DNA from 2 places in the Acetatifactor aquisgranensis genome. Region 1 is predicted to be linked to the other one. Evidence: a T-box and tRNA genes for the amino acid it is inferred to sense, from the RefSeq annotation. Region 1 holds a T-box; the other holds one or more tRNA genes.

Region 1 (7,717 bases):
TCTGGCTTCCAGCGCCGCCTGAATCAAATCCTGATACTGCATATTCTCACCTTTGCCTTTTCCTTGGAAGCCCTGTTCCGTTCTATCTGTCCTCAGACAAAAAAGGCTTCATCCCCCTCACGGTCTCCGTCACCAGCTTCTTGAAGTTCGGTGCAGCCATGTCCGCGGCCTCCTGCACCTCCTGATGGCTTAGGGGATTCTCCGACATTCCGGCAGCCAGATTGCTGATGCACGATACGCCGCATATTTTCATGCCCATGTGATTGGCGGCGATTGCCTCTACCACCGTGCTCATCCCTACCGCGTCGCAGCCAAGCGTCCGCAGCATATGAATCTCTGCCGGAGATTCATAGGAGGGGCCTGTCATCTGCGCATATACGCCCTGCTGCAAAAAGATACGATTCTCTTTCGCCGTGCTGATGATCAGCTTCTGCAAATCCCTGTCGTACACGGCGCTCATGTCCGGGAAACGGGGGCCCAGTTGGTCTATATTAGGTCCAATCAGAGGATTCGGTGCAAAGACAGAGATATGATCCTTAATCAGCATCAGGTCTCCCGCATGGAAAGAGGTATTCACGCCGCCTGCCGCATTGGTCAGGAACAGAATTCTTGTCCCCATCAGCCCCAGGAGCCGGATAGGCAACACCACATCGCTGACAGGATATCCTTCATAATAATGCACCCTGCCTTTCATGCATGCCACGGGAATCTCGTCAATATATCCGAAGATGAATTTCCCCGCGTGCCCCGGCACCGTAGATACCGGGAAACCCTCCAGCTCGCTGTAGGAAATCTCGCGCTCCACCTGAATATTCTCCGCATAATCTCCCAGTCCGGAGCCCAGCACGATTGCTGCTTTCGGCTCAAAGTCAGTCCGTTTTCTGACATCTTCAAAGCATTTTTTCAGCTTTTCATATATCTGTCCCATAGCCGCCTGTCCTTTCCATATATTTTAGTATTCCATTTTTTAGAAAAAATTAATAAAAACATTATACTAAAAAACATAATAAAAAGCAATTCCTTTATAAAAAAAGAGCAGAGCCTAAGCCCTGCCCTTAAAACACATCCTAAATGATGATACAGACCATCCCGCCGTTGCTGTCATTGACGATTTTCTGCATGGTATCCTGAAGTTTCAGCTGGCTCTCCTCTCCGATGACAGCCACTTTGGCCGTAATTCCGTCATTAACCAATTGTTCTACCGTTTTTCCAAAAATATTGGTGTTCCAGATGCCGCTCTCCATGTCCGCCTGGTTGATGAATCCAATCAAATCGTTGGCCTGTTCCTGTGTTCCCACTATGGGAGCGATTTCCGTCTCTATGTTGGCGCGAATCATATGTATGGAAGGACTGGAAGCCTTTATCTTCACACCGAATTTGTTGCCATGTTTGATCAGTTCCGGTTTCTCCAGCATGATTTCATCTTTATCAGGCGTCACCACCCCATAGCCCTTGATACGCACCATGTTCACGGCATCCAGCACTTTAGCATATTCATGTTTCATTGCCGCGAAACTTTTAAGCTTGCTGATCAGCTGATATTCGTCCGTGATGGTCTCCCCCACCATCTCTGTCAGCATCTCATAATAATAGGCCTCCTCCACGTCCAGGGTCACGCGGATAACGCCATCCGACAGGCTTATGGTGTCCGTCTTGCAGCGCTTTATGTACTCGCTCGACAGCTCCACCGGCTTCATTCTCACATCCCGGATGGTGCTGTAGTCTTTCATCATCGCCTTGACCTGGGCGATGATATCCTGCTTCATGCGATTGTCCCAGGGAAGCATCTCCACCCATTTCGGCATATAGAATTCTATGGAAGAAATGGGGAATTCGTACAGCACATTCTCCAGCAGCATATGGATGTCATCCTTTTTCAGCTGCTCACAGTTCACGGTCACTGCCGTAACGCCGTATTTTTCCGTGATTTCCTCCGCCACCCGCCTTGCGTCCTCGGAATAGGGTTTCTGGCTGTTCACCAGCACCAGGAAAGGCTTGTGCAGCTTCTTTAAAGCCTGTATGGTCCTCTCCTCCGCCTCCAGATAATTTCCTCTGGGAATCTCCCCGAAGCTGCCGTCCGTGGTAATCACCAGCCCTATGGTGGAATGGTCGTTCATGACTTTATCCGTACCGATTTCCGCCGCCTGGGTGAAAGGAATCTCATAGTCGAACCAGGGCGTCTTCACCATCCGTTCCATGTCCTCTTCCATGTGTCCGGCAGCGCCCTCCACCATGTAGCCCACGCAGTCAATCAGGCGCACTGAGACAGGAATCTCTCCGCTCAGAATTACGCTTGCCGCCTCATTGGGAATGAATTTCGGCTCCGTGGTGGTAATCGTCTTGCCCCCTGCGCTCTGAGGCAGCTCATCCTGGGCCCGGTTCCTGGCATGCTCATCCTCCATGTAAGGCAGCACCATCTCTTCCATGAATCGTTTGATAAAGGTAGATTTACCGGTGCGCACCGGCCCCAGCACTCCTATGTATATCTCTCCCCCTGTGCGGTTTTTGATATCGTTGTACAGGTCATAGGTGTTTATCGAATAATTTTCCATAGAAAAACCTCCTGCATATACTGTTAGATGTATATGTAGGAGGCCGGAAAATTATGCTAATGTTTATTCACAGTCAATCCTGCCGGATTCCCTCCACGACTCCCAGGAATATCGGCAGATTCTGTTCACAGTCCACAATCATATAGAGAAAAGGTCTGTCAAGATAGACTGTCCTGATGTAGTCTTCCATCACCGCGCTCTCCCTCTTCATTTCCACGGCAGTGGCCGCCCCTGCCTTCGTCCCCCGCTCGTCCACGGCGATGAAAGTCTTGTGCAGCACGCGGCTGATGTACAGGTTCCCTTGGGAAGAGCTGCCGATCCCCGAGAAATCCGCCCTGGCCATGTCAAAGGCGTCCGCCATGCCCATCTCCTGCAGGATATCGCCAAGTTCCGCGCTGTACTCGTTCTCATATTTCGGGATGGCGGCATTCACCTGCAGCTGCGTGGGATTCGCCAGGATGTTCCAAAGCTTCTCCCCATCCAGGGTGGCCACATATTCCGCCACGCTCATGCCCTCCTCGGGCAGCAGCGCCGCAAAGGCATATTTCCTGTCCGCGTAGTATTTCAGGAACCCCGCGGCATGTTCATCCTCCAGGTACTGGCTCTCCTCGGAGTACATCATCTCCGCCTGCTGGACGGTGCCGTCCTCCTTCGTGAATTTGCCCTCCCGCACTTCGTAGTCATGGTAAATCCGCTCCCACTCCGCGTCGAAAGCCAGCGCGTTCACCAGGTACATCACCGCGTCCATGGGAATCTCGTCCAGGATTTCCTCGATCATGCCCTCCGTGTTGTCCTTCACCCATCCGTTGATTTCCTTCAGGGTGGACTGGTCAAAGGGAGCCCTGCGCGCGCTGGCCCCAAAGGAGTCGGCACATGTCTGCAGGAACTCCGGCTCCACGGCAAAGCGCTCATCCTCCGTGAACCAGATGCCGTTGGCCATGCTCAGCCTGTAGTTCTCCCCTGCGGGCAGTTCTCCCTGATAGGCAGCCAGGAATGCGGACAGCTCCGGAACAGACATTCCCAAGACCTCCTCCATCTGCCTTAAGGTCTCCTCTTTCGCGCCGCCCCCGGTCATCGCCAGGGCGCTGATCACGGACAGCGGGGATATCAGCACGTTCTTGCCCGCCTCTATCTCGGCATACACATCCTGGGGCATGGAGGCGCCTGGCGGGAAAGAATCCTTCGCCTTTTCCATGCAGACCCCCAACAGACGGAGCCCGAAATCCGCCACCGCCGCGCTTTCTGACTGAGAGCCTGCCCCATTTTGACCGCTTTTTCCTGTGCCGTCCGGCTGACTCACGCCTGCCCCGCCGCCGGGCTGGATGTCCTCCTGAGAATCCACCCCATCCGACAAGGCCCCGCCGTCCGCCCCTCCTGACGAAATCCCGGCGCTGCCTGAATCGATTTTCGACGAGACCGCCACATCCTCGCCCGCACCCCCGGCAGCGGACGGCTCCTCAGCCGCCTGCGCTGTGCCGCTTTGGTCTGCCTCCCCTCCCGGGTTCCCGCAGCCGGAGACGGAGAACAGCAGCGCTGCCGCCAGGAACAGGCTCATTCCCTTCCTTAAACTTTTTTTCATTCTTCCATACTTTTTCATACCTTCCTACCTCCTGGTTTTTCATTTTGCGGTGCAGAGAGCATTCCTGGCATAGCCTGCGGGCCGCCAAGACAGCTTCCGCATCCTACCCGCATGCGCAGAGCTGACCCTGGAATCCGGCTCCGCTGCCATGCCCGCGCACAGATAGCTCATTCCCTGCGGGCAGAAATACCGCTTCTGACCATATAAACGATAAAAAGGCGCAAAAGTTCTTGTGACAACCTATAGATTCTCTGTTTTTAAGAGAACCCTGCTGAGCTTATCATTCCTTTCCCTATTTCACCACCACTCTCTTATAATTCTTCTTCCCACGTCTGACTACAATTCCGTCTCCATTTAGCTGCTCCGGACGGTACACGGTCTTGATGTCGCTTACCTTCTCATTGTCCACCGTGACGCCGCCCTGCTCCACCGCCCTTCTGGCCTCGGAGCGAGACGCGGTCAGGCCGGCTTTCACCAGGATGCCCAGAATGTCAATCGTGCCGTCCTGGAAATCGTCTTCTGCCAGCTCGCTGGTAGGCATATCCGCCCCGCTTGCGCCGCCGGAAAAGATATTCCGCGCGCTGTCCTGGGCCGCCTGAGCCTCCTCTTCGCCGTGCACCAGCTTGGTCAGCTCGAAAGCCAGGATTTCCTTGGCCCGGTTCAGCTGGCTGCCTTCCCAACTGTCCATCTCGTCAATCTGCTCAATCGGCAGGAATGTCAGCATCCGCAGGCATTTCAGCACATCCGCATCCGCCACGTTCCTCCAGTACTGGTAGAATTCAAAGGGCGAGGTCTTGTCAGGGGCAAGCCACACCGCGCCTTTCTGGGTCTTTCCCATTTTCTTTCCTTCGGAATTCAGAAGCAAAGTAATCGTCATGGCGTATGCGTCCTTGCCAAGCTTCCTTCTGATCAGCTCCGTGCCCCCCAGCATGTTGCTCCACTGGTCGTCGCCGCCGAACTGCATGTTGCAGCCGTAGTTCTCGTACAGCTTCAGGAAGTCGAAGCTCTGCATGATCATGTAGTTGAACTCCAGGAAGCTTAAGCCCTTCTCCATGCGCTGCTTGTAGCACTCCGCCGTGAGCATCCTGTTCACGGAGAAATGCACGCCGATGTCCCGGATGAACTCGATGTAGTTCAGGTCCATCAGCCAGTCCGCGTTGTTCACCATCAGCGCCTTGGAGCTGCCCTCCTCCAGCCTGTCGCCGAACTCGATGAAACGGCTCATCTGCTTTTTGAAGCACTCGCAGTTGTGGTCGATGGTTTCTTTCGTCATCATGGTGCGCAGGTCGCTCCTGCCGGAAGGGTCGCCAATCATGCCCGTGCCGCCGCCGATCAGCGCGATGGGCCGGTTCCCCGCCATCTGCAGCCGCTTCATCAGGCAGAGCGCCATGAAATGCCCTACGTGCAGGCTGTCCGCCGTGGGATCGAAACCGATGTAGAAAGTGGCCTTTCCGTTGTTAATCAACTCCTTAATCTCTTCCTCGTCCGTCAGCTGGGCCAGCAGCCCTCTCGCTTTCAATTCCTCAAATACCGTCATTTTTCTCTCTCCTTTGCTGTAAACGAAAATAGTCTTTCAGAAACCGCGCTGTCAGACATACGGCGGAGCATTCCGCGCATACAAAAAGCCCGTCCTGTGAAAGGACGGGCCTGCGCTCGTGTTACCACCTTACTTCCCACAGGACTCGCATCCTGCGGCTCATCGAGTATCCATCAATACTCCGGCAGATATCGGTGCCCACCGGCAAAGCCTACTTTCCGAAAGTCTCCCCTCTTCTTTCAGCCCTGCTGCTCCGGGATGTATGTTCCCTCAGTCCTTCTCGCGCCTCTCACCAACCGGCAACTCTCTGTCAGCCTTTAGACAAAGGTACTTCTTCCCATCATCGCGTTCTCTGATGTTCTGATTTTTCATTATAACCGCTGTATTCCCCTTTGTCAACCTAAATTTTCAGCGTTTTAAAAGCGTTTTAAAATCCACTGTTACCATTTACCGTTACCCTGCCCTGGCGGCTCATCCCTCAAACTCTTTCCTGTGCTTCTCAAAAAAGCGATAAAAATACCGCACATTCTTAAGCTCTGTCCACTTCACCGCCTCCAGTTCCCCGGAGTCGATGTCGTAAATCTTGGCCTGCAGCGTCCCCGGCATGAAAGGGGAATGGGTGGATATGATGAACTGGCAGCCCGGGAACCTGGCCATCCGGTTCAGCTTGTCCGCCAATTTCGTCTGGTTCTCCGGCGACAGGGACACTTCCGGCTCATGATTCTCTCTCCCGGCAAATCTCAAGCCTTTGTCCGTTCCCGGCTATGACTCACTATCCCGCCTTTTGCGCACTGTCTCCGCCCCGTCCGTCACCTGCCGGTACCGGAAACAGGTCTCCGCATGGTCGTTCACCATCCCGCAGGCCTGCAGATGCGCATACACCGTCACAGACCCCAGATATTTGAGGCCCCTCTTCTTCAAATCCTTTGCTATCAAATCCGACAGCCCGTTCCTGGCCGGAATTACGCCTGCCCTCTGCCCGCGGTAAATACCCTTTTCCGCAGACCCGGATTTTTCTCCGCCCCCGCCCTCCCGATTCCATTGTGCTAAATGTCTCCCCATATTTTCGGAAAAAACGCCCATGGCATCCTTTTTTCAGCGCCTTAAAAGCCTATGTTCATCGGCAGCCTGCTGTATGTCAGCATATTACAATGATATACACAGATTCCCACACAGAAAAGGATAACCGCTGCAGGAATCAGACTGGCTGCCAGCTTATTTTCGCATCGCGAAACCCTCTCCATACTGTCCGCCGCCGGTATGCAGAATACTGCTGTCGCCATTCCCCAGAATACCGCTGGTGTCTCTATCAGGGAAATCAGTTTAACCGACCAGTCTCCCAGTCTCTGCAGGATATCCCATGGAAAACAGAAAAGGGACAGCACCGCCAGAAAAAGTGCAATATATATAAAGCTTCTTCTTTTCTTATCCGCCTGTTTTTCCCCGTTTACAAACCTCAGCCACAGTACAGCCAACAGGCAAATCATCATACCCAGTCCCATCCCGGGCTTCCCATCCCGAAACGCATAGCTGCTAAAAAACTGTCCCACATGGTATCCTTTCTGCATAATCATTTGCAGCGGTATCTCCCACTGGGCAAATTCATCTGTGAAGAGATAACTTTCCAGCCGAAGCATCCCCGGAAAGGCCAGTAGACAGCCTGTTGCCGCTGCCATACATGGAAAGGGCTTGCGCGCCGCAATCCCTGCTAATAGCGTGATGCCTGTTGCTGTCAACAATATGATGATATCCGCATACCCTATTCCGGCCAGCGCCAATGCAGCTATTGCGAACTCCCAAAGCCTTCCCCTGGATGCAAACAGCCCATAAATCGCCCATATATATAAAGGAATGAGCATCCACGCTGTTGCCTGAGAAAGATTGGCTATATCATAACAGACATAAATTCTGTAAGGGTTCGTCATATAGAGCACAATCCCAATACAGGCAGACATCCCCATTCTCTCCATAAATATGCGTTTGAAGCAGAGAAAAGCCGCTAAAAATGTGCCAATCTGTACCAGCAGCATATAAACTCTATATGCAAGT
Region 2 (7,717 bases), on a different contig from region 1:
ATTCCTCCGGAGAGCTGGATCTGTTTCACCATCTGGTCTGCACAGTGGTCCAGCTCCTGTTTGGTGGAGATGATGCTGAACAGGTTCAGGATGAAAGCCAGCAGGAGCACCGCAATGAAGATGAACACTACGGTACTGAAATAGTTGACATCCCCATGCTCATTTTTCAGTATGGCTGCCGGACTCCCGCAGGATCTGCCTTTATGGGGAGAGGCTCTGCCGGCTGCTTTGGACATTGTTTGGGACAAAGTAAAACCACCACCTTTCTGACGAAAACAGCCGTCTCCCTGGATGGAAAACGGCTGCTTTACATATTTTTGACTGTACCAAGTATAGCATGGATGCCTTTACGGGGAAAGAGCAGAACCGTGCCAATGTTGTGCCGGTGGTGTGCCAATTTGAAGGTGGGAAGGAATTTGAGGATGAAAAGCAGGCGGCTATGGTTATTTTGGGGGCAGGCGGATAAGCAAATTGTAATTTTCGTTTTTTTATGGTAAGATAGAAGACAAGAAAGAACCTGCGGCAAATAATACAGGCCGGAATGGAAACAATAGGATAGAGGTGTCTGCATAAAATGAATCAGGAAGAAAATACCATATCAGCCGGCAGTGAAAAAAAGCCGGAACAGATAGCAAAATATACAGCGAAGGACAGCGTGTTTACTTCGCTCTTCCGAGAGCCGAAGTATCTGCTGCAGCTGTACCAGGCGCTGCATCCGGAAGACCATGAGGCAACGGAGGACAGCATCAGGAACGTGACGATTACCAATGTCCTTCTGGATCAGTATTATAATGATGTCGGCTTTCAGGTCGGGGAAAAGCTGGTCATTTTGGTAGAGCAGCAGTCAAGCTGGAGCATCAATATCGTGGTACGCTGCCTGTTATATCTTGCCCAGACTTATCAGGAATATTTTGAGAGCACAAAACAGAATGTGTATGGGAGCAAAAAGCTGGAGCTTCCAAGGCCGGAGATGTACGTCATATTCACCGGTAATAGAAAAACAAAACCGGAATACCTTTCTCTGTCGAAGGAATTTTTTGGAGGGGATGACAGTGTCCTTGATGTAAAGGTCAAAATGATCTATGATGGAAAAGAGGGGGATATCATCAATCAGTATGTGGCATTTACAAGGATATATAATGAACAGGTGAAACTGCATGGAAGAACCAGGGAGGCGGTTCTGGAGACGATCCGCATCTGTAAGGACCAGAATGTACTGCGCGAGTATCTGTCAGGACGTGAAAAGGAGGTTGTGGATATCATGATGACATTGTTTAATGAAGAATATATTTTGAAGACTTATGTGGAGAGCAGAGAAAAGGAAGCAGCAATGGAAGGAGAAAAAAGAGGGTCTGAAAAGGCGAAAATGGAAACTGCACAGAGAATGTACGAAATGGGGATTTCCGTTCAGGATATTGCAAAGGCATCCGAGGTATCGATAGAAACAGTGGAGCAATGGCTTGGGCTTATTAAAGCGTAGGTCAAGGATATTATGATGATGCTGTTTGATAAAGAATATATTTTGAAGACTTATGTGGAAAGCGAGAAGTTAGAAGCTGAAAAACGAGGAGCTGAAAAGACCAAAATAGAGATAGCTCAAAGATTGTATAAAAAAGGAAATTCTGTAGAGGATATTGCGGATATTTTTGATGCGTCAGTGAAAGAAGTGGAGCAGTGGCTCGGACTTGTCAGAGCTTGATAGAATTATTGATATTTGAATGTGAAAATCCGAAGCCGTCAGTAAAATGCGGTTTTGGATTTTTTCCTTATTATGGCAGCATCAGCCTGATACTGATTATCCACAAATTATATTACTGGTATAATGACAAATCTGGAAATTGGTGTTATAGTGGTTACAGTTAAGAACAAAGCGGACCGGATGAGTCCAGAAAGGAAAAAATCATGGCAACAGTTAATTTCGCTGCGAATGGCTTCGCATATTATCTGCATAGCGAACATTATGAGGCACTGTTCAGTAAAGAAAAAGAACAGAGTCTGGTTAAGATGCGCTCATGTAAGATAAGAAAAAGGCGAAAAACTGTGTGATATCCGGATGCAGACAAGATATAAATGTCTGCCGGAAACAGAACATGGATTTATGTACCGCTTATCTTGTATGAGGTAGGCGGTATTTTTTATGCTCCATTAGCTCAGCTGGGAGAGCACTCGACTTTTAATCGAGTGGTCATGGGTCCGAGTCCCATATGGAGCATGACCGCCTGTATATGGAATTCTGATAGCAGGAGGTGAGAATCATGGTGAATCTGCCGGTTATAGATATGGTAAAGACAGGACAGAACATTGGAAAGCTGCGGAAGCAGGCAGGACTGTCGGTAAGGGATCTGCAGGATGTTTTTGGTTTTGCCACACCGCAGGCCATATACAAGTGGCAGCAGGGTGCAGCACTGCCAACAATAGATAATCTGGTGGTGCTTGCAGCAGTCCTGCAGGTGCGGCTGGATGACATTCTGGTTACTGATACGGCAGTGCAGATACAGATCAGTGCATGAATGGAAAGTAAGAAAGGGAAATGACAGCAATAGAACCGCAGGCAGAAAAATGCCTGCAGTAAGGTCCCCTGGTCTAAAGGTCAGGACACCGGCCTTTCAAGCCGGAGGTATTGGGTTCAAGTCCCATGGGGATCATTAAGGCTCCTTAGTCTAAAGGTCAGGACGCCGGCCTCTCAAGCCGGAAATGATGGGTTCAAGCCCCACAGGAGCTACTGTGGCCATAGGACAGTGGCAGTCCGGCAGATTGTGGCTCTGCTTACGGGGGTTCGATTCCCCCTGGTCACCCCATGGATGGGTATGCCCAGTGGCGAGGGCAGCGGACTGTAAATCCGTTACAAAGAAACACCGCAGGTTCGAGTCCTGCCCCATCCATTTTTTGTTTGCGTGTCCGAGAGGCTTATGGTGCCACCCTGCTAAGGTGGTGTGCGGAAACGCACCGAAGGTTCGAATCCTTCCGCAAACGTGCTGAAGCTGGAGATAATCCTGCTTCTTTTGAAAGCTGAAATTTGTTATTATCCTTTTATTACCTTGCTGTTAGTACATTTGCTGTTTCTATTTTCATCCCACAGGGCGATATTATGTTTATCAGTATAAGAAGAATTATATTTTATACCTGAAATATCATTTCTTCTCTTTTTTACGATATCTAAAAAATCCAATGGTATTACATAGCCTTGCTCTGCATAATTTGGAGATGTTAAGTAATCTTTTATAAAGATATAAAATGCCCTGATATCAATGGAATAATTACTAATAAAAAGTTGTACTGTTTCGTCTGAAAATAAATTCTTGAGTCCGTCCGAAACCATAATCGTAAAATCCATTACTTTTATTTTGCTTTTTACAGTACATTCGGCTACAGAAATATAGTCATTTTTGTTAGCTTTTTGTTCTTTACATGATGTTTTTATATCTTCTGCCAAATAAAGAACTGGTTCACCAATGTGATTTACTCTTCCACTTTGTGTTATTGCTGATGCAGGCGCAACACCAGAATGTTGATCATCGTATCCGCTTACTGGTATCCCATTTTCTCTAATAACTCCTGTATCTTTTCCGTCAGATGGATTGATTATTCTTGCTCTATAATAAATTTCATTATTCAGTTCACTTATGGGCATATACATTACTGCCTGCTGAAACAGTTCTTGATTTTTTTCCTTCTTTCTGCCGTTTAAACTCTCATAACTAAACTGTTTAATATTAAGTAAAGAGAAGAGTGCTGTATCAGTTTTGATTTTAAAGTCATTCATTTTTATTACTCCATTTTACAGAAATATCATTGACTGTTTGTGAAAGAAGTCTGTTTACACCTGCATTTTGTCAATTAAAGCAAAGATGACCTCCTGCTGGTCTTTATTCAGTCTTGCCCATCGTTCCAGCAGTTTTCTTTGATCTTCTGTCAGGGAAACCGGAGCCTCTCCTTTCGATAATAACTGGGAGAGAGTAATTCCAAATGCCAGACAGATTTTCTTTAAAGAAGGAATGGTTGGAACCATATTTTTTCGATACCAGGAGGAGATTGTGGATTGGGGAAGGCCGGAGCGTTCCGCAAGCTGATATTCCGTCCAGCCTCTTTCTTGTCTGTATGCAGTTATGGTCGCAAGAATATCTTCCAAAATAGATTCACCCCTTTGCTTTTATTCTTCGTAAATTATACTTTGACAAATCGTTTATATTTAATCGTTTGAATCGTATAATTTTAACGATTATTACAACGAAAGGAAATTATCTTTGCTATTTCATATTATCAAGCAGAGAAAAAATAAGTGCCTGCTGTTCGCTGCTTAATCCTGCCCAGCATTTCAGCAGTTTCTGCTGGGATGCTGTCAGCAGAACGGGTTCACCGCCGTGGGAAAACAGTTGGGAAAGCGTAATGTCAAATGCGGCGCAGATTTTCTCCAGAGAAGGTATGGTTGGTATTGTATTTTTACAGTACCAGGAAGATATTGTAGTCTGGGGTAAACCGGAATGTTCTGCAAGCTGGTATTCTGTCCAGCCTCTCTCTTCACGATATGCTATTATAGTAGAAAGAACCGTATTCATTATTTTGCCTCTTTGCTTGTGTATATCGTAAATTATACTTTGGTAAATCGTTGCAATTTAATCATTTACATCGTATAATTACTACGATAAACACAACTATATAAATGTAGTGATCATTGTGATTTAACTGTCAGCTTATAAGAGGAGGCTATAATTTATGCTGAAAAAGAAAATGATAGGGATTTTGGCCTGTATGATAGTGATTTGCATGGCTGTAGCAGGGATACTGGTGTATAGGAATTCAGATAAAAAAACCACACTCGAAGAAGATATTCTAAAAATGGAAGAGGCGTTAGGTGATAAATATAAAAAGCAGTCGGAAACTACACTTGCAGCCACGCTCACATACGCAAATGAGGATAACGATACTAAAATCTATTACCATATATTAAAAACGGATTATTATGAGCAGGATGCTTCTGAAATAACTGGACTGAATACAACTGCTTTTGGTGTTTTATTTGCAGTCGATTTCATGGACAGCTGTGAAGAAATGATGATTCAGGAATGGCCTGCATCTCTCTATAAGAGCGGAGAAACGGCATACCTTTGCTGGACCTGTTCTCCTGAAGTGAGTTATGTCCTGGAATATAAGCCTGCAGAAATCCAGGATTCAGAGATTATCAAGATGGCCGAAAGTGCAAAGGAGGCAAATTAACAGAGACAGTCAGTGTCATTATATTGGAAATATAAAACCGGCAGGATATGGAGCTGCAGTATTCAAAACTGCAGCTCCATGTTTTGTATGTCATATTTACAGAACTATTACAGATTCTGCCGGATGATCCGTGTAATGATTCCCACAGCCACACCCCGTTCTTCATCCAGCCGTGTCACGGCAAAGCTCACATCATCCTTCTTGCCGGGAGTCCGGTAGTCATAGCAGGAGTGGGCCACGGCATTGACGCCGTTAGACAGCCGGATATAGACCACACCTTTATGTACGTCTGTGACCTTGCCGGCATACTTGCTCTGGATGCGGCATTTTTTCAGGTTGTCGTGGCTGGTGTTCTGGGATACGCTCTTGATATCAGCTTTGATCCCCATATCCTCCAGGCTGTCACGGCGCACACTCAGGATGCGTACAAGTACCTGGTCGCCCACAGAAAAACGCTCATGAGCATCCCCGATCCACTCCCAGGCAAGGTCACGGGCCATGATGGAGCATTCCACTCCGAAAACTTCCACCCGGATGACTTTCTCTGCCACAGCGATCACACGGGCCTGGGCGATACGTCCTTCATAGATCCGGTACATCCCTGCAGCATCCGTATCCAGATAGAAGATCTGCCGTTTCCGGAGCATGGCTTCTTTCCGGCTTGCCACCACGCTGCGGGATTTGGAATCAATACCTTTTACGATAAAGTCGATCTCTGCCCCCAGCATGTTGCCGAGGATCTTGTTCTGGCGCAGCATCAGCTCCGTATATTCCTGTCCGGAGGGGCTGCGGCCGATATTGATCATCATCTCCTTTAAAGGGATTACGATCCGGAATCCTTTATAGTCTACAATCGTGATGGTCTTGCCATTGTCCGTCTGCTCGATTCCGCCAAGCTGCCCGGTAAGGATACGTCTGGTACGGTAGGCGTTGTGGATCTCATGCCAGATGACATCCTCGCGGGATTCCTCAGTCTCTACTTCTCCCCGAACTTCCAGTGTCAGCACAGGGGCATCTTCTTTTCTGCTTCTGGCGGCAGTACGCCGGGAAGAAGCGGCAGCAGGAACTGTATTTTCTGAGTCAGTTGTGCCAGTGGGTAAAATCGTTCTTTCCGATCCTGTTTCAGCAAAAGACACATTTTCCTGAAGAATGTTTTCTTCTACTTCATCTGTGGCATGGTCTGTCGGCTCGTCTGTACCGGGAACAGCGGCGGTATCTGGGGAATCCGGCACACCATCAGAAACTGCTTCCGGTGTCTCCGGTATTCCTGTTTCGGTTTCCTTTGTTTCCCCGCTATTTCCTGCAGAAGTTTTCTCTTTCTTACTGCGTGTGGTGCGTCTGGTCTTTGCAGCAGGGGCATCTGTTTCAGGAGACGCTGCAGATTCCGGCTGTGCTTCGCCAGAACTGCTGGCATCATGGGCGGCATCACGCTCCGTACCGAAGCCGTTCAGATCCTCCGATGCTTCTCCGAACATTTCCTCTTCTGTAAGCTCCGGGAGCATTTCGTCCTCAACATCCGGCTCTGCAGGCAGCTCCTGATCCATGCTGCCCAACAGTTCATTTAAGTCCATGCCATCCCCAGCCGCTTCAGGCAGTGTGCCGTGTCCTTCACCGGGAATAGCACCATCCTTTATGCCGGTTCCGTCCAAGAGAGTGTTTTCTTCCATAGTAGGATTTTCCAGTTCCATAAGTTCTTTTTTTCTTGCCATATGTTTACCTCCATTGTGTTGTTATTCTATAGCACAACCCGGAAATGGGCCGTTCCATAGCATTCTTGTTTCAGGACATGATGGAATCTTTGTCCGTGGATACGATCCCGGCAGGTGTGCCGGAAGATGCAGCAGGGACAGCTTTCCCAGGATCAGCTGCTGCCGTTTTTTGGGGTTTCTGCTGTGCGCCGGCTGCCGATGGTTTTGCGGTTCCCTTTGCGGCGGGTTCCGTCCCTGTCTTTTGGGCAGGTTTGGAAGCTGCTTTTCCTGCCTGCTTTGTAACTGTTTTTTGGGGAGCAGGCTTTACCACAGGTTCCGCTGCAGCAGCCGTTTCCATTTCCAGCCGCCTCCATTCCGGGATATGAGCGGATGCCTTGCAGGAGCGCAGCAGGGGATATTCCGGATGTTTGGAATAATCCATCTTATCCACCTTTAAGGTCTTCTTTCCGCGGATGATGACCAGAGCTTCATCAATGGGCAGGCGCAGCACTTCATCCGGCGTCAGCACAGGCCGCTTTCCCACACCGCTGGTCTCCCGGTACTCCGGCGTGTAGTTGGAGATCCGCCAGGTTCCTAACTGCTTGGACTTGCTGGAGACTGCCACGCTTGCCAGTCCGGTACGGGAGGAGACAAATTCCGCAGTCAGGGGGTCAGTGCATCCCAGAAAGAGCTGGACATCACAATTCCCTAAGATCTCCTGCCAGAGGTTCAGCGGATACCGGTTCTGCAGTCCCGCAAGGTTCTGGAACACACAGGACATGGAGATGTTCCGGGAGCGGATCACGCTCAGGCGC

The links. A T-box is a leader RNA that pairs with one kind of tRNA and senses whether it is charged. The one in region 1 lies ahead of tyrS (tyrosine--tRNA ligase), so its partner is inferred to be a tRNA-Tyr.
Region 2: it has a tRNA-Tyr gene. The T-box ahead of tyrS (tyrosine--tRNA ligase) is inferred to sense a tRNA for this amino acid. The anticodon was not compared.

What each region holds. Positions count from the first base shown of each region.
Region 1 is NZ_CALPDH010000021.1:54,363-62,079, reverse strand. Features, by position in the region: gene cdd (cytidine deaminase) at 1-42, opposite strand, end outside; gene NFS35_RS17905 (purine-nucleoside phosphorylase) at 83-928, opposite strand; gene spoIVA (stage IV sporulation protein A) at 1,068-2,537, opposite strand; gene NFS35_RS17895 (serpin family protein) at 2,626-4,149, opposite strand; gene tyrS (tyrosine--tRNA ligase) at 4,424-5,668, opposite strand; T-box leader at 5,766-6,021, opposite strand; gene NFS35_RS17885 (AAA family ATPase) at 6,140-6,412, opposite strand; gene NFS35_RS17880 (DNA-3-methyladenine glycosylase I) at 6,431-6,730, opposite strand; gene NFS35_RS17875 (glycosyltransferase family protein) at 6,772-7,717, opposite strand, start outside.
Region 2 is NZ_CALPDH010000013.1:25,621-33,337, forward strand. Features, by position in the region: gene NFS35_RS12540 (DUF4320 family protein) at 1-248, opposite strand, end outside; gene NFS35_RS12545 (helix-turn-helix domain-containing protein) at 575-1,480, shown strand; gene NFS35_RS12550 (hypothetical protein) at 1,496-1,699, shown strand; tRNA gene NFS35_RS12555 (tRNA-Lys) at 2,140-2,212, shown strand; gene NFS35_RS12560 (helix-turn-helix domain-containing protein) at 2,256-2,510, shown strand; tRNA gene NFS35_RS12565 (tRNA-Glu) at 2,573-2,645, shown strand; tRNA gene NFS35_RS12570 (tRNA-Glu) at 2,650-2,722, shown strand; tRNA gene NFS35_RS12575 (tRNA-His) at 2,725-2,798, shown strand; tRNA gene NFS35_RS12580 (tRNA-Tyr) at 2,800-2,882, shown strand; tRNA gene NFS35_RS12585 (tRNA-Ser) at 2,889-2,973, shown strand; gene NFS35_RS12590 (RES domain-containing protein) at 3,023-3,763, opposite strand; gene NFS35_RS12595 (helix-turn-helix domain-containing protein) at 3,818-4,129, opposite strand; gene NFS35_RS12600 (helix-turn-helix domain-containing protein) at 4,248-4,556, opposite strand; gene NFS35_RS12605 (DUF4367 domain-containing protein) at 4,714-5,214, shown strand; gene NFS35_RS12610 (S1 RNA-binding domain-containing protein) at 5,322-6,923, opposite strand; gene NFS35_RS12615 (VirD4-like conjugal transfer protein, CD1115 family) at 6,994-7,717, opposite strand, start outside.